One region of the Superficieibacter sp. BNK-5 genome, then DNA from elsewhere that is predicted to be linked to it. Evidence: predicted binding sites of a transcription regulator. Region 1 holds the regulator's gene; each other region holds the start of a gene.
The links. Region 1 encodes PurR, which represses purine synthesis genes. Its sites were predicted from a motif close to CANGCAAACGTTTGCNTG; they were not measured.

Region 1 (4,401 bases):
CCGGGGAGTGAAGATCGTGCTGAATTGCCGCAAACGCGGGCAAATACATATCAGTGGCCAGAAATCCCAGCACGCTTAGTCCGGCGAGCCAGACCAGAAAACCTTTTCCAGGCTGCATATACATTCTCTTTTTAGAAGCAGGTGACAGGCGCAAGAGTGTAGGCAGTGCATTCAGCGTTGTGAAACGCTAATATTTGCGTAGTGACGTCAAAAAATTTGCAGGCAGAAAATGTGGTCAGAATATTCCCTCGAAGTGATTGATGCGGTTGCCCGCAACGGCAGCTTTAGCGCAGCGGCGCAGGAGTTGCATCGTGTCCCGTCAGCAATCAGTTACACCGTGCGTCAGATGGAAGAGTGGCTGGGTGTGCCGCTGTTTGAGCGGCGGCATCGCGATGTGGAGTTAACCCCTGCGGGCAGCTGGTTTTTGAAAGAAGGACGCACTGTTATCAAAAAAATGCTGATCACCCGTCAGCAGTGCCAGCAAATCGCGAATGGCTGGCGCAGCCAGCTTCCCATTGCCGTTGATAACATCGTCAGGCCCGAGCGTACCCGGCAAATGATTGTCGATTTCTACCGCCATTTTCCTGATGTCGAGCTGATTGTTTTTCAGGAAGTGTTTAACGGCGTGTGGGATGCGCTGGCCGATGGGCGGGTTGAACTGGCTATCGGCGCAACCCAGGCCATCCCGGTCGGGGGGCGCTACGCGTTCCGGGATATGGGGATGCTGAGCTGGAATTGCGTTGTCGCCTGCGATCATCCCCTGGCCAAACAGCCGGGGCCGTTAAGCGACGATGAATTACGCAACTGGCCTTCCCTGGTTCGTGAAGATACCTCGCGCTCGTTGCCAAAACGCACGACCTGGCTGCTGGACAATCAAAAGCGGGTCGTGGTGCCAGACTGGGAGTCATCAGCGACCTGCATCTCGGCGGGTCTGTGTGCGGCGATGGTGCCTTCACATTTTGCCCGGCCATGGACCGATTCAGGCGACTGGACAGCGCTGGTCCTTGAGAACCCGTTTCCTGATGCGGCCTGCTGCTTAACCTGGCAGCAGAGCGATATCTCGCCTGCGTTAGGATGGCTGCTGGAGTATTTGGGGGATAGCGAAACGCTGAATAAAGAGTGGCTGCGGGACCCGGAAGAAACGGCTCCCGCAGGTTAACTTAACGGCGGTAGTCGACGAACGGACCGTCGGCTACCGAGCGGCGTTCAATCAGGCGAGGGTGAACCTCAATGGATTTTGATTCAACGCGCTTATTCACAATGCGATCCAGCAGGGTATTAAACGCGGCTTCGCCGAGGGAATCTTTCGGCTGGTGAATGGTCGTCAGCGCCGGCGTAAAGAAACGCGCGTTGCGCACGTTATCGTAGCCAATCACTGAAATATCCTGCGGCACGCGCAGGCCCATCTCGTCGGCGGCACATAATGCCCCCATCGCCATGATATCGCCCCCGCAGAAGACGGCGGTCGGGCGAGGGGACTGATTAAGGATCTGTTGCATCGCCTGATAGCCGGATTCCGGTTCGAAATCACCCTGCACGATCCACTGCTCGGGGATCTTCACCTGGATTTCGTCCATCGCTTTCATAAACCCGGCCAGACGTCCGGCACCGGTATTACGCTCCAGCGGGCCTGGAATAATACCGATATCACGATGGCCGCGTTCGATCAGATAACGCCCGGCCATATAGCCACCTTTAAAGGCATTATCAATCACCGAGTCGGTAAAGTCCGCTTTTGATTCGCCCCAGTCCATCACCACCATCGGAATGTGACGATACTCTTCGAGCATGCTTAATAGCGATTCGGGATATTCAGAGCACATGACCAGCAGGCCATCGACGCGTTTTTGCGCCATCATCGACAAATAGGCGCGCTGTTTTTCAATATCGTTCCATGCGTTGCCGAGGATCAGGGTATAGCCTTTCTTGAAGCAGCTTTTTTCAACCGCTTCAATAATTTCGGCAAAATAGGCCGCTTCGCTGCTGGTCGCCAGCAGGCCAATCGACTTGGTATGATTAACCTTCAGGCTGCGCGCAACCGCGCTGGGAGAATAGTGAAGTTCCTTTATTGCCGCCCACACTGCATTACGCGTATCTTCAGCAACAAAACGGGTTTTGTTGATAACGTGTGACACAGTTGTAGTGGAAACGTTTGCGCGTTTCGCGACATCTTTAATTGTTGCCATTACATCTTACTCCGGACCCTGGCCTGAACGCCTGCAAATGGGAGGGTAAACGTTTGCCTTCACACACCCCTGGCGCAATTTTGTGAGCATTGCTTTAGGTCGGGAAAACGACACAGAACGTCAGGTGGGGGTCAATGGCTGGTACGCTTATAATTAAGCGTGGAATTTTGGCCGATCCTGATGAAAAGGGAAAGAGAAAAAATGTATATCAATCTAAATCCTGCAAGATTTTCGTCCTTAAGTGTGTAAAAATGAACAGGCTCACTTTTCGCAGGGTCATAACAAGGAGTAAAAATTGATGAGTGCCGATCTTAAGTTTTCTCTGGTAACGACCATTATTGTGCTGGGTTTGATCGTCGCCAGCGCGTTGGTTGCCGTATTACATTGAGTTATCCGGGGGAGAGCCTTCTCCCTCAGCCCCTTCTCCGATTTTGCACTTATCAGCAAAACGCTTTTGCATTTTGCCTCACTTTTGTTTTTTTGTGATTAATGTCATGCTTTTGGCTTCTTTGCGTCGTGTCATGGTGATGGCGGCCAAAACGGAGTCTGTTCATGAAAGTTAATTTTCCCCTGCTGGCGCTGGCTATCGGTGCGTTTGGTATCGGCACCACTGAGTTTTCTCCGATGGGGTTATTGCCCACGATTGCCAGAGGGGTGGATGTTTCTATTCCAACCGCCGGTATGCTCATCAGCGCCTATGCGATTGGCGTGATGGTTGGTGCGCCGATCATGACGTTACTGTTATCCCACCGCGCCCGGCGTAACGCGTTGATTTTTCTGATGGCGATTTTTACCCTCGGCAATGTGCTCTCAGCGATTGCGCCTGATTACACCACCCTGATGCTTTCCCGTATTGTTACCAGCCTTAACCACGGTGCGTTCTTTGGTCTGGGGTCAGTGGTTGCCGCAAGCGTGGTGCCAAAACATAAACAGGCCAGCGCCGTCGCGACCATGTTTATGGGACTCACCATTGCTAACATCGGCGGCGTTCCGGCGGCGACCTGGCTGGGTGAAGCGATTGGCTGGCGAATGTCCTTTTTTGTAACTGCGGGTCTGGGGGTTATCGCCATGTTGAGCCTGTGGTTCTCGCTGCCGAAGGGCAGTGCAGGAGAGCGACCCAACGTGCGGCAGGAACTGACGGTGCTGCTGCGCCCGCAGGTTCTTAGCGCGCTGCTGACGACCGTGCTGGGGGCCGGGGCGATGTTTACCCTCTACACCTATATCGCTCCGGTTCTGTATAGCCTGTCTGCCGCGACGCCGCTTTTTGTCACCGCGATGCTGGTACTGGTGGGGATTGGGGTCTCCATCGGCAATTATCTTGGCGGGAAGTTTGCCGATCGGTCAGTGAATGCCACGTTGAAAGGTTTTCTGCTGCTGTTGATTGCGATCATGCTGGCGATCCCGCTGCTGGCACGCAATGAGTTTGGCACGGCGTTCAGTATGCTGGTATGGGGTGCCGCGACATTTGCTGTGGTTCCCCCGCTGCAAATGCGCGTCATGCGCGTGGCCAGCGAAGCGCCGGGCTTATCCTCGTCGGTGAATATCGGGGCGTTTAATCTCGGCAATGCTTTAGGGGCGATGGCCGGTGGAGCGGTGATCTCCGGCGGGCTGGGGTATAGTTTTGTTCCGGTAATGGGGGCAATTATTGCGGGTCTGGCACTGCTGGTGGTGTTCTTTTCCGCCCGCCAGCCCGCGCGTGAAGCCTGCGCCAGCCGTTAAGCGATAGCGCAGAAGGCAAACGCCTTCTGCGCATTGACTCAGGCTGCCAGATTTTGTGCCACAAAAGGCCAGTTAACCAGCGCCCAGAAATGCTCCAGATAACCCGGACGGGCATTGCGGTAGTCAATATAGTAGGCGTGTTCCCAGACATCCACGGTCAGCAACGGTGTGTCACTGGTAGTCAGCGGCGTGCCGGCGTTAGACGTAGACGCAATCGCCAGACTGCCGTCCGCTTTTTTGACCAGCCACGTCCAGCCTGAACCAAAGTTCTTAATTGCCGCATCGGTAAACTGCTTTTTAAATGCCTCTACGCTGCCAAAGGACTGGCTGAGCGCATTTGCCAGCTCACCCGCAGGTTCGCCACCAGCCGCAGGGGCCAGGCAGTTCCAGTAAAATGTATGATTCCACACCTGCGCCGCATTATTAAACATGCCGCCTTCAGCGCCGCGAACGATCTCTTCCAGGGATTTATTTTCCCAGTCCGTGTCTTTGATAA
Region 2 (4,401 bases), 300 kb from region 1:
AGTTCGCCATCAGCCCCGGCCTGACCGAGCCGCTGCTGAAAGCGGCAACCGAAGGAACGATTCCGCTGATCCCGGGGATCAGCACCGTTTCTGAATTGATGCTGGGGATGGACTACGGTTTGAAAGAATTTAAATTCTTCCCGGCGGAAGCTAACGGCGGCACGAAAGCGCTGCAGGCTATTGCTGGCCCGTTCTCCCAGGTCCGTTTCTGCCCGACAGGTGGTATTTCTCCGGCTAACTACCGTGATTACCTGGCACTGAAAAGCGTGCTGTGTATTGGCGGTTCCTGGCTGGTGCCGGCGGATGCGCTGGAAGCGGGTGATTATGACCGCATTACCAAACTGGCGCGTGAAGCCGTTGAAGGCGCGAAGCAGTAAGTCAACGATGACGGGCGCTTACGCGCCCGTTTCTTTATCCCGCTACCTTGATTTTTGCCGCCGCCGTTTTTGCCCGTGCGATGGCGTCTTCAACATTCTCACCGGTTGCCAGCGTCACGCCTAAACGACGCGTGCCTTCAATCTCCGGCTTACCAAACAGACGCACCTGCAAGCCTGCGCCGGTGGCTTCCTCAACGTGACTAAACGTAATGTTCTGGCTGGTCAACTGCGGCAGGATCACCGCCGACGCTGCCGGGCCATACTGACGGATGCCGCCCACCGGCAGGCCGAGGAAAGCGCGAACGTGCAGGGCAAACTCTGACAGATCCTGGGAGATTAACGTCACCATCCCGGTATCGTGCGGACGCGGTGAAACCTCGCTGAAGACGATCTCGTCGCCGCAGACAAAAAGCTCCACGCCAAACAGACCAAAACCGCCGAGCGCCAGCACCACCTCGCGGGCGATGGTGTGCGCCCGCTCCAGCGCAAGCTGGCTCATCTGCTGGGGTTGCCATGATTCGCGATAATCGCCATCTTCCTGGCGGTGCCCTACAGGCGCACAGAAATGGACGCCATCCACCGCGCTCACAGTCAGCAGGGTGATTTCAAAATCAAAATTCACCACCCCTTCAACGATGACACGTCCCGCTCCGGCACGCCCCCCCTGTTGGGCATAGCGCCAGGCGTCGCTGAGCTGATCTTCAGTACGAATAAAAGATTGCCCTTTACCAGACGAACTCATCACCGGTTTTACAATGCAGGGCAGGCCGATTTCGCGCACGGCCTGCACAAAATTTTCTTCATTATCGGCAAAACGATACGCCGAGGTGGGAAGCGATAACGTTTCCGCCGCCAGCCGACGGATACCTTCGCGATTCATCGTCAACTGCGTGGCGCGGGCGCAGGGAACCACTTTCTTTCCGCTCTGCTCCAGTTCAATCAGCATATCGGTCGCAATGGCTTCAATCTCCGGCACGATATAATCCGGTTTTTCGGCTTCGACCAGCGCCCTCAGCGCCTCACCGTCCAGCATATTAATGACGTGCGCACGGTGTGCGACGTGCATCGCGGGGGCGTTGGCGTAGCGATCAACCGCAATCACCTCCAGTCCCAGGCGCTGACATTCAATCGCCACTTCTTTTCCTAATTCGCCGGAGCCTAATAACATCACGCGGGTGGCTGCCGGGCGCAGCGCGGTACCTAATACAATCATCACTTTTTCCCTTCAACGCATTTGTGCGCAGTATAAACGAAAACGTTTGCGTCTGTCTTTGCCGGGATGCTATTCACCAATTGATTCACTAAAAGTGAGGTGCTATACTGTATAAAATTACAGTGATATGGGGCTGCAAAAATGGCGGTTGAAGTTAAATACGTTGTGATCCGTGAAGGTGAGGAAAAAATGTCTTTTGCCAGCAAAAAGGAAGCCGATGCCTATGACAAAATGCTCGATCTGGCGGAAGTATTGGGCAACTGGCTTGGCCAGTCGCCGGTAACGCTGGAAGACGAGCAACGCGAAAGCATGGCGATGTGGCTTGCCGAACAAAAAGATGTTCTCGCTAATCTGCTGAAGGCGGGAAAATTACCTGCGCCAAAAGCCGTGACTGAGGATGCGCCCGCGAAACGGACTAAAGCAGCGTAATAGCCACTTGCACTCCCGCCGTTTTGTACCATGCTTTTTCTTTAACCCCAATGTAACAATGGGTCTTAAGGAGAAAACAATGAATAAGCGTGGAGCGTTTTTCTGTCTGCTACTGTTGGCCGGGAGTGCATCAGTGCATGCGGTAAGTCAGGATCCGCATTCAAAGACGGTTAAATTTCCCAACTGTGAAAAGCTGGATGCGGATGGTATCGCGGCAAGCGTGAAACGTGACTATCAGCAAAACCGCATTGTCCGCTGGGCTGAAGATCGGCAGAAAATCGGCCAGGCCGATCCGGTGGTGTGGGTAGACAACAATGAAATCAAGGGTGAGAAAGGCAAGTGGAAAGTGCCGATCACTGTTCGGGGTAAGAGTGCAGATATCCACTATCTTGTGCAGGTTGATTGCGCCGCAGGCAGTGCCAGCTATCAGAGCCGGTAGTCGACAGTAATTTGCGCACTTTTTGGCGGCTTGACAATTTCTGACGTCCCTTCGCTTACTCTGAACTTATCGTTATCAGGTAACTGAAGGGATCATCCGTATGGCAAACTGGCTTAATCAGCTACAGTCTCTCCTGGCGCAAAATGGCGTCTCTTCCTCCTCCTCTGGTGCCCAGGGGCTGAACAAGCTCCTGGTACCCGGTGCGCTTGGCGGCCTTGCCGGTCTGCTGGTCGGTAATAAATCATCTCGTAAACTTCTCAGTAAATATGGATCTGGCGCGTTGTTAATGGGCGGCGGCGCAGTTGCCGGGACCGTGTTATGGAATAAATACAAAGATAAGATCCGCGAAGCGCATCAGGAAGAACCGCAGTACGGCAGGCAAAGCACACCGCTGGATAAGCGGACGGAGCGACTCATTCTGGCTCTGGTATTTGCCGCTAAGAGCGACGGGCATATTGACGACCGCGAGCGGGAGGCTATTGAGCTGCAGATGCGTGAAGCGGGTGTCGAAGAGCAGGGTAGAGCGCTGGTGGTACAAGCCATGGACCAGCCTCTTGATCCGCAGCGACTAGCACGTGATGTGCCGAATGAAGAAGAAGCCCTCGAGTTATACTTCCTCAGTTGTGCGGCTATCGATGTCGATCATTTTATGGAGCGTAGCTATCTTAGTGCCCTCGGTGATGCACTGAAAATACCTCAGGAGGTGCGTAACGGGGTGGAACAGGATCTTAAGCAGCAAAAACAGGCGCTTCCTGAGTAATTCGTGCGGAAAGTGCCGGCGTTTCGCTTGCATCGCTGGCGTCTTTTGCCACCCTTATAGGATGTAAAACGCAAAAGAACCGAGCTATGCCACCAAAAGCCAGACGTATACCGCACAACATGAACCTTCACGGCGACACGCGCACCGATGATTACTATTGGCTGCGCGATGACACGCGCTCAAATCCTGAGGTCCTTGATTACCTTCAACAGGAAAATAGCTACGGTCATCGGGTGATGGCCTCGCAGCAGGGGCTTCAGGATCGCATTTTGCAGGAAATTGTCGCGCGTATTCCGCAGCGTGAGGTTTCTGCTCCCTGGACCCGAAACGGCTATCGTTACCGGCATATTTACGAACCTGGTTGTGAATACGCTATCTATCAGCGTCAGTCGGTACTGCTTGCGGAATGGGATGAGTGGGAGCTACTGCTGGATGCTAATAAACGCGCGGCGCACAGCGAGTTTTACACGCTCGGTGGCATGGCGGTTTCTCCGGATAATACCATCATGGCGCTGGCGGAAGATTATTTATCGCGCCGTCAATACGGCCTGCGTCTGCGTAATCTGCAAACCGGTAACTGGTATCCGGAATTGCTGGATAACATCTCCCCCGATTTCGTCTGGGGCAACGATTCGCTGACGCTTTATTATGTGCGTAAACATCCGGTCACGCTGCTGCCGTACCAGGTCTGGCGACATATGGTCGGAACCTCATCGGCATCGGACGAACTGATTTACGAAGAGCACGATGAAACCTTTTACGTCGGCCTGCATAAAACCACCTCGCAGCATTTCATCGTGATTTATCTCTCCAGCGCCACCACCAGTGAGATTTTGCTGCTGGACGCGTCGCTGGCTGACGCGCAGCCTCAACCTTTTCTGCCGCGCCGCAAAGATCACGAATACAGCATCGATCATTATCAGCATAAATTTTATATTCGCTCGAACCGCGAGGGTAAAAACTTCGGTCTTTACCGCAGTCGCGTGCGTGATGAACGGCAATGGGAAGTGCTGATCCCGGCGCGGGAAGACATCATGCTGGAGGGATTTACCCTCTTTACCGACTGGCTGGTGGTGGAGGAGCGCCAGCGAGGGCTGACCAGCCTGCGGCAAATTAATCGTAAAACCCGGGAAGTGACCGGCATCGCCTTTGACGATCCGGCGTATGTCACCTGGCTGGCTTA
Region 3 (4,401 bases), 1.9 Mb from region 1:
TCAGAAATTCAACGGAAGCACCGCCTACGGTAAAGACCATGGTGCCCATCGCCACCGCGACGGCAAATTTCAGCGATACCAGGCCAGAAGCATCGTTCATCAGCGCTTCGCCCTGAAGAATGCCCATGATTTTTTTCGGAATACGCCCTTCGCCAACAATGCCGGAAAGTGCCACGGCATCGGTAGGTGACAGAACGGCCGCCAGCGCGAAGGCCGGGATCAGCGGAATACCCGGCACCATCCAGTAAATGAGGAAACCGATACCCGCAACGGTGACCAATACCAGCGCCAGCGCGAGGCCGAAAATCTCACGTCCATGTTCAAGAAATTCGCGCGTCGGTGTCTTCCAGCCGTCAGCAAACAGGAGCGGCGGAATAAATAATACGAGGAAAAGCTCCGGGTCAAACTCGACGTGCAGGCCAATCGTCGGCCAGGCCAGCAGCGCCCCGATGGCGATCTGCATTAGCGGGAGCGGGATTTGAAAAGGAAGAACGCGGGTCACCACTCCGGAGAGCGAGACCACAAGCGTCATAATCAGTATTGTGAAAAATATTTCCATGCTGTCCCTGTTTGCTTTGTGTGGAATCAAGCGCACTGCGCACTCTTAATAGTAAAACATTGTGGTCAACGTAAGGGAAACAGGATGTACCTTAAAAAACAAAAACGGGCAGCCTGAGCCACCCGTTTTGGATATGGAAAAGGTTATCGACTTAAATAGCCCAGCCACCCGCATAAAAAATAACCAGCGCCAGCGCGATAATCACAGTGCCGAGATTCAGTTTACGCCATTCGCCCGACACGATACGGCCAATCACCAGCGCCGCAAAACCGATCATAATGCCGGTCACAATGTTACAGGTCAGGACGATAAAGACGGCGGTGATCAGGCCGCACATGGCATCAACAAAGTCCGCAAAGTCGATGCGTGCCACATTGCTTAACATCAGCAGGCCAACGTACATCAGCGCCGGTGCAGTCGCATAGGCCGGAACAAGATAAGACAGCGGAGAGAGGAACAGGATCAGCAGGAACAGAATGCCGACCACAATTGCCGTCAGGCCGGTTTTGCCGCCCGCCGCCGTCCCTGCCGCAGATTCGATATAGACCGCTGCCGGAGCCGCGCCCACCAGGCCGGAGAAGACGCTGCTCAGGGAGTCGGTGGTCAGCGCTTTGCCGCCGTTGATGATCTGCCCGTCTTTATCCAGCAAATTCGCCTGTCCGGCTACCGCGCGAATGGTGCCGGTAGCGTCAAAAACGGCGGTCATGACCAGCGCCAGCACGCTTGGCAGTACTACCGGATTCAGCGCGCCCATAATATCCAGACTACCAATCAGCGAGTTACCGTGCTCATCGCTCAGCGACGGCATGGCAAAAATACCCGAGAAATGGACGTTCGGATCAAACAGCAGACCGACGACAGAGATACCGATAATGGTCAGCAAAATGCCGCCCGGTACTTTCAGTTTTTCGAGACCGATAATCATCGCCAGACCAATCAGCGACATGATCACCGGGAAGCTGGCGAAATGCCCCAGTGTGACCGGCAGCCCGTCCAGCGGGTTTTTAATGACCAGACCCACGCCGTTGGCGGCGATCAGCAGCAGGAACAGACCGATACCAATCCCGGTACCGTGTGCAATGCCCTGCGGCAGGTTACGCAGGATCCAGCTACGAATGCCGGTCGCTGAAATAATGGTAAACAGTACACCCATCAGGAAGACCGCACCCAGTGCCACCGGAATGCTGATATGTTGACCCAGCACCAGGCTGAACGCGGTAAAGGCGGTCAGAGAGATAGCGCAGCCAATTGCCAGCGGCAGATTGGCCCACAGGCCCATTAACAGAGAGCCAACGCCCGCCACCAGACAGGTTGCTACAAACACGGCAGCAGGCGGGAAGCCCGCTTTACCCAACATCCCTGGCACCACAATGACAGAGTACACCATCGCCAGAAAGGTGGTTAACCCCGCCAGAATCTCCTGACGAACGGAGCTGCCACGGGCAGAAATTTTAAACCAGGCGTCGAGTGAACCGCCGGTACGCGCTGAAGGCGTAGACATAGAAAACATCCCCTGAGAATTTTTTATCTTTCGTTGGTTAGCGTGGTGGACAATCCACTGCCAGGTAAACGTCATCTCCCTGTGCTGCGTTACGGTAAAGAAGCACCGTAAAAAGCAAACGTTTAACTCCGCGCAAACAAAACGGCTTAACAAATGTTATTGAGTGGGCAAATGAAGACGCTCATCCGTCCACTAAATAAAAGGCAAACGATTATCCAGCGTTTAACCCGCCTTTTTCAACTGAACTTTGCAGCATTTTGCTAAGATTCGCTTATGGCGGTGAAGAAATCGCCAGTGGATGCGCAAACGTTATCGTTTATGCGCAAACTGGCAACATTTTTATTGCGGATTATTTTCAATTTGAGGAACGGCCTTTTGCCATTAGAAAAAGCTATTCGCCTGGCAAGGTGAACGGCCCGCCTTTTTCGATAGCGTGTTTCCATGCTGGACGCATTTCTACCCGCTTTTTCCAGGCATGCAGATTCGGCAAATGCTCAATACCGCCACGCGATAGCAGCGCAAATACCGGAAAGCTCATCTGCACGTCCGCCATACTCAAGTCGTCACCTGCAAACCACGGCTTGTGCGCCAGTTCAGATTCGATAAAACGCGCGTGCGTCTCAATCTGCTTATTCAGGTACGCTTTCTGCACGCCCTGACCTAACGCGCTGCCGAGCGTGCGCAGCCCGAACGGTACGGGAGGTTTACCCAGCCGTCCGAAAACCAGCTTCATCAATAGCAGGGGCATCAGCGATCCTTCGGCATAATGTAGCCAGAAGCGATACTGCAATTTCTGCGCCTTATCCTGCGGCTGGAGCTGGTGCGTGGGATCGTAATACTCTTCGAGATACTCCAGGATAGCGCCGGACTCCGCGATGACCAGCCCATCATCTTCCAGTACCGGCGATTTGCCCAGCGGATGCACCTTTTTAAGGGATTCCGGGGCGAGCATGGTTTTTTCGCGCTCGTAACGCACGATCTCATAGGGCTGATTTAATTCTTCAAGCGCCCAGAGCACGCGTTGTGAGCGTGACTGATTCAGATGGTGCACCTTCAGCATAATTTTCTCCTGTCGTTAAGCTGTTAACTATAGGAGAGGTTTGGCCTTTATTCTTCCTCCAGCAGCCGTGCGCCGGTCCCCTCTTCGCCCAGTTTATCGCCGGGGTTACGCAGCGGACAGTCACGGCGGGAAAGACAACCGCAGCCGATACAGCCATCCAGTTGATCGCGCAACGCCACTAGCGTATGAATGCGCCGATCCAGTTCTTCTCGCCACTGGGATGAAAGATGCTGCCACTCTCTGACGCTCAGATTATGCCCTTCCGGCAGCACGCCAAACGACTCGCCAATGGTGGAAAGTGGAATGCCAATACGCTGAGCAATCTTGATAATCGCTACGTATCGCAGCACATCACGCGAGTAACGCCGTTGATTGCCGCTATTGCGCACGCTCTTTATCAGCCCTTTGCTTTCATAGAAATGCAGGGCCGAGACGGCGACGCCACTACGTTTGGCAACCTCGCCGGGCGTCAGCATCGCTTTAATACGGGGTGATCTCTTTTCCATAAACCGCTTTACCTCAAGTTAACTTGAGGAATTATACTCGCCCGCAGAGAAAACGACGAATCTGATGATGAGAAGAGGACGCTGTATGTCGCATCGTGAAATTATTCAAACGCTGATTGAATGGATTGATGAGCATATCGATCAACCACTTAACATCGATATAGTGGCCAGAAAATCAGGCTATTCGAAGTGGTATTTGCAACGGATGTTCCGTGCGGTGATGCATCAGACGCTGGGTGACTATATTCGTCAGCGGCGTTTATTGATGGCAGCGGAGGCGTTGCGTACCACGCAGCGGCCGATTTTTGATATTGCGATGGATTTGGGCTATGTCTCCCAGCAGACCTTTTCCCGCGTGTTCCGCCGCGAGTTTGATCGCACGCCGACGGACTATCGCCATCAGATTTCGGCGTGACGCTTACGCGGCTTCAGCAGTCTTATCGGTTGCTGGAGCCAGATAATAAACTCGTGCGACGGCATCGCTTTCGCGAAGTGCCAGCCCTGACAATACTGCACGCCACGCTTCAACAGCCAGGACACCTGCTCCGCCGTTTCTACACCCTCGGCGATGGTTTTCAGGCGCAAGCTCTGTGCCATTTCAACAATATGCTCAGCAATCAGATTATTGGTGCTCAAGGTATCAATAAATGATTTATCGATTTTTAATATATCGACATTGAGCGAGTAGAGATTGTGCAGGTTAGAATAGCCGGTGCCGAAATCATCAATTGCCACTTCATAGCCTGCCTGACGAAACGCCTGAATAACCGGTGTC
Region 4 (4,401 bases), 650 kb from region 1:
GCTAATCGCGTTCATCAGGCATAAGAGGAACCATGGAACGAAACATTACGCTGGATTTTGTGCGTGGCGTGGCCATCCTCGGTATTTTGCTGCTGAATATTACCGCCTTCGGTTTACCGAAGGCGGCCTATCTCAACCCCGCCTGGTATGGCGACATCACCCGCGCCGATACCTGGACATGGGCGGTGCTCGACCTGTTTGCCCAGGTCAAATTCCTGACCCTCTTTGCGTTGCTATTCGGTGCCGGGCTTCAGATCCTGCTGGGGCGCGGTAAGCGCTGGATCCAGTCGCGTTTGACGCTGCTGGCGCTGCTCGGTTTTCTGCACGTCCTGTTTTTTTGGGAAGGTGATATTCTGCTGGCCTATGCGCTGGTGGGATTGATTTGCTGGCGCATGATCCGCGATGCCTCACACGGCAAAAATCTCTTTAATACCGGCGTTGTGCTCTATCTGATGGGTATCGGTATTTTGCTGCTGCTGGGGAAAATTTCCGGCGCGGGGAATCCGCGTGCCTGGGTGCCGGATATTGCTAACCTCCAGTATGAGCATTTCTGGCGGCTTCAGGGCGGAACCGACGCGATGAGCAACCGTCTGGATATGCTGTCGAATAATCTGCTGGCCCTCGGCGCGCAGTACGGCTGGCAGCTGGCCGGCATGATGCTAATTGGCGCAGCCCTGATGCGCAGCGGCTGGCTGAAAGGGCAGTTTAGCCTGTCGCACTATCGCCGCATTGGGGGGCTTTTAGTTGCAACTGGCATCATTATTAACGTGCCGGGGATGATTGCTCAGTGGTATGTGGGGTGGGATTATCGCTGGTGTGCTTTCTTTTTACAGGCGCCGCGTGAACTCAGCGCGCCGTTCCAGGCTATCGGCTATGCCTCACTGGCATACGGCTTCTGGCCGCAGCTTTGTCGTTTTCGGCTGGTGGGCGCTGTTGCACAGGTGGGACGTATGGCACTCAGCAACTATCTGCTGCAAACGCTCATCTGTACCACGTTGTTCTGGCAGTGTGATCTCTTCATGAAGTTTAACCGCCTGCAATTGCTGGCATTCGTTCCCGCCGTCTGGCTGGTGAACATCCTCTTTTCCGTTATCTGGCTGCGTTATTATCGCCAGGGGCCGGTTGAATGGCTGTGGCGGCAGTTAACCGCACGTGCTTCGGGGATATCATTATCAGGTACATCCAGATAACGATCTGGATCACATTCATTAACAAAATGGATGTAACCGTTTTCATTCGTGTGACCTCTCTCACGTAGTCGTCTCTCTATCGCTGCCAGAATGGACACCTTCCTTAACACAGGGGGTGGCCGTGAGTCGCTGCAATCTACAACAGGGTGGTGATAATGATCACCATTCGTGATGTTGCCCGTCAGGCGGGCGTTTCCGTGGCTACCGTTTCAAGGGTACTCAATAATAGTGCACTGGTAAGCCCTGAAACACGGGACGCGGTAATGAGTGCGGTTTCAGCGCTTGGATACCGGCCGAATGCCAATGCGCAGGCGCTGGCAACGCAGGCGAGCGATACCATTGGTGTGGTGGTCATGGACGTGTCGGATGCGTTCTTTGGTGCGCTGGTGAAAGCCGTCGATATCGTCGCCCAGCAAAACCAGAAGTATCTGCTGATCGGCAACAGTTATCATGAAGCCGAAAAAGAACGTAACGCCATTGAAGTGCTGATCCGTCAGCGCTGTAGTGCGTTAATCGTGCATTCCAAAGCGCTGAGCGACGGCGAGCTTAGCGAATTCCTGCAACATATTCCCGGCATGGTATTAATCAATCGCCTTGTCCCGGGCTTCGCACATCGCTGCGTTTGCCTTGATAATGTCAGCGGGGCGCAGATGGCAACCAAAATGCTGCTTAATCATGGTCATCAACGCATTGGTTATCTCGGCTCAAGCCACAGTATCGAAGATGATGATATGCGCAAAGAGGGCTGGCTGCGTGCGCTTCAGGAGCAGGATATTGTCCCGCCTGAGAGCTGGGTCGGTGTGGGATCGCCGGATTTACAGGGCGGTGAAGCAGCAATGGTCGAACTGCTGGGACGCAACTCCGGGCTGACGGCGGTGTTTGCCTATAACGACAGCATGGCGGCAGGAGCGTTGACGGCGCTGAAAGATAACGGCATTGCCGTGCCGCAAAACCTTTCACTCATTGCTTTCGATGATATTCCGCTGGCCCGTTACACCGATCCGCAACTGACGACGGTGCGCTATCCTATCGCCTCCATGGCGAAACTCGCCACCGAGCTGGCGCTGTTGGGAGCTGCGGGTAAGCTGGATCGCAACGCGACTCATTGCTTTATGCCCACGCTGGTGAGGCGGCATTCCGTTGCCCAGCGACAAACTGTGGGGCCGATCACTAACTTATAGAATTCCATGATGTAACCGTTTTCAATTTGTGAGTAAATTCACAGTATCTTAACAACGTGATAGCTATGATGACATCGTTTGCAAGGCTGAAACACTATGTAACAGTGAGTGACTACACTACCCATAGCAACCGGGCCTGAAACAAATAATAAAGCGCATTACTGGAGCATTACCGAAAACGGAAGGCAGAACTTTAAAAGTGAATTCGGCATGCAGTAATCCTCCTTAAGGCGCTGCCTGCCAGAGTTATTCACCCGTACTACCCTGCATAACAAAAACCGGAGATACCATGAATAAGAAGGTGCTTACCCTGTCTGCCGTGATGGCAAGCATGTTATTTGGTGCGGCTGCTCACGCTGCTGATACCCGTATTGGCGTGACGATTTATAAGTACGACGATAACTTTATGTCTGTCGTGCGTAAAGCAATTGAGAAAGATGCGAAAGACGCATCGGGCGTTCAACTGCTGATGAATGACTCGCAGAATGACCAGTCCAAACAAAACGACCAGATTGACGTACTGCTGGCGAAAGGCGTGAAAGCGCTGGCTATCAATCTCGTTGACCCGGCAGCAGCTGGCACCGTGATTGAAAAAGCGCGCGGACAAAACGTGCCGATTGTTTTCTTTAACAAAGAACCTTCCCGTAAAGCGCTGGACAGCTATGACAAAGCGTATTACGTCGGCACGGATTCCAAAGAATCCGGTATCATCCAGGGCGATCTGATCGCTAAACACTGGGCGGCAAACCAGGGCTGGGATCTGAATAAAGACGGTCAGATCCAGTTTGTACTGCTGAAAGGCGAACCAGGTCATCCGGATGCTGAAGCGCGTACCTCTTACGTGATTAAAGAATTAAATGATAAAGGCATCAAAACGCAGCAGCTGGCGTTAGATACCGCCATGTGGGATACCGCTCAGGCAAAAGATAAGATGGATGCCTGGCTCTCCGGCCCGAACGCTAACAAAATTGAAGTCGTTATTGCCAATAACGACGCGATGGCAATGGGCGCAGTAGAAGCGCTGAAAGCCCACAATAAGAGCAGCCTGCCGGTATTCGGCGTCGATGCTCTGCCAGAAGCGCTGGCGCTGGTTAAATCTGGCGCGCTGGCCGGTACTGTACTGAACGACGCCAACAACCAGGCAAAAGCCACGTTCGATCTGGCGAAAAACCTCGCCGATGGTAAAGGTGCGGCTGACGGTACTGACTGGAAAATTGAAAACAAAATCGTCCGCATCCCGTATGTCGGCGTGGATAAAGACAACCTGTCTCAATTTACCAATAAATAAGTTTTTTAACTTTGGGCGCACGTAAGTGCGCCCAATTAATAACGACAAAGAAATATCCTGACTCATTCGGGGGGCGTTACGTGCGCGCCACGATACACAGCGGGAACAACACTATCGCAGCCAGGTATAGCTATGGTCAGCAATAACACAGAGTCGTCAGGCGAATTCTTGTTGGAAATGAGCAATATCAACAAGTCATTTCCCGGCGTTAAGGCACTCGATAATGTTAATTTAAAAGTTCGTCCTCACTCTATTCATGCATTAATGGGGGAGAACGGTGCGGGTAAATCAACATTATTAAAATGTCTGTTCGGGATCTATCAGAAAGATTCCGGGAGTATTATTTTTCAGGGCAAAGAGATTGACTTCCACTCGGCAAAAGAGGCGCTGGAAAACGGTATCTCAATGGTGCACCAGGAGCTGAACCTGGTATTGCAACGTTCCGTGATGGACAATATGTGGCTGGGACGTTATCCCACCAAAGGTATGTTTGTCGATCAGGACAAAATGTACCGCGACACTAAAGCCATTTTTGACGAACTGGATATTAATATCGATCCGCGGGCGCGCGTCGGTACGTTATCCGTTTCGCAAATGCAGATGATTGAAATCGCCAAAGCGTTCTCCTATGACGCCAAAATCGTCATTATGGATGAGCCGACCTCTTCGTTAACGGAAAAAGAGGTCGGCCACCTTTTTACCATTATCCGTAAACTGAAAGAGCGCGGCTGCGGCATCGTCT

Region 2: purT (formate-dependent phosphoribosylglycinamide formyltransferase) is a predicted target of PurR. The motif match lies at 1,626-1,643, and genes of this name have one in related genera.
Region 3: ACMGGS_RS04205 (NCS2 family permease) is a predicted target of PurR. The motif match lies at 2,172-2,189, and genes of this name have one in related genera.
Region 4: galS (HTH-type transcriptional regulator GalS) is a predicted target of PurR. The motif match lies at 1,220-1,237, and genes of this name have one in related genera.

Annotation. Positions count from the first base shown of each region.
Region 1 covers NZ_CP179893.1:3,829,161-3,833,561, reverse strand. The annotation lists gene punC (purine nucleoside transporter PunC) at 1-118, opposite strand, end outside; partial or broken gene punR (DNA-binding transcriptional activator PunR) at 230-1,156, shown strand; gene purR (HTH-type transcriptional repressor PurR) at 1,161-2,186, opposite strand; gene ACMGGS_RS18310 (YnhF family membrane protein) at 2,485-2,574, shown strand; gene ACMGGS_RS18305 (MFS transporter) at 2,739-3,905, shown strand; gene sodB (superoxide dismutase [Fe]) at 3,944-4,401, opposite strand, start outside.
Region 2 covers NZ_CP179893.1:4,125,232-4,129,632, reverse strand. The annotation lists gene kdgA (bifunctional 4-hydroxy-2-oxoglutarate aldolase/2-dehydro-3-deoxy-phosphogluconate aldolase) at 1-377, shown strand, start outside; gene purT (formate-dependent phosphoribosylglycinamide formyltransferase) at 412-1,590, opposite strand; gene ACMGGS_RS19840 (YebG family protein) at 1,732-2,019, shown strand; gene yebF (protein YebF) at 2,099-2,458, shown strand; gene ACMGGS_RS19830 (tellurite resistance TerB family protein) at 2,559-3,218, shown strand; gene ptrB (oligopeptidase B) at 3,305-4,401, shown strand, end outside.
Region 3 covers NZ_CP179893.1:871,084-875,484, forward strand. The annotation lists gene ACMGGS_RS04200 (Na+/H+ antiporter) at 1-559, opposite strand, end outside; gene ACMGGS_RS04205 (NCS2 family permease) at 711-2,060, opposite strand; gene ACMGGS_RS04210 (glutathione S-transferase family protein) at 2,452-3,120, opposite strand; gene soxR (redox-sensitive transcriptional activator SoxR) at 3,168-3,626, opposite strand; gene soxS (superoxide response transcriptional regulator SoxS) at 3,712-4,041, shown strand; gene ACMGGS_RS04225 (EAL domain-containing protein) at 4,026-4,401, opposite strand, start outside.
Region 4 covers NZ_CP179893.1:4,480,170-4,484,570, reverse strand. The annotation lists gene folE (GTP cyclohydrolase I FolE) at 1-5, shown strand, start outside; gene yeiB (DUF418 domain-containing protein YeiB) at 33-1,190, shown strand; gene galS (HTH-type transcriptional regulator GalS) at 1,346-2,371, shown strand; gene mglB (galactose/glucose ABC transporter substrate-binding protein MglB) at 2,661-3,659, shown strand; gene mglA (galactose/methyl galactoside ABC transporter ATP-binding protein MglA) at 3,792-4,401, shown strand, end outside.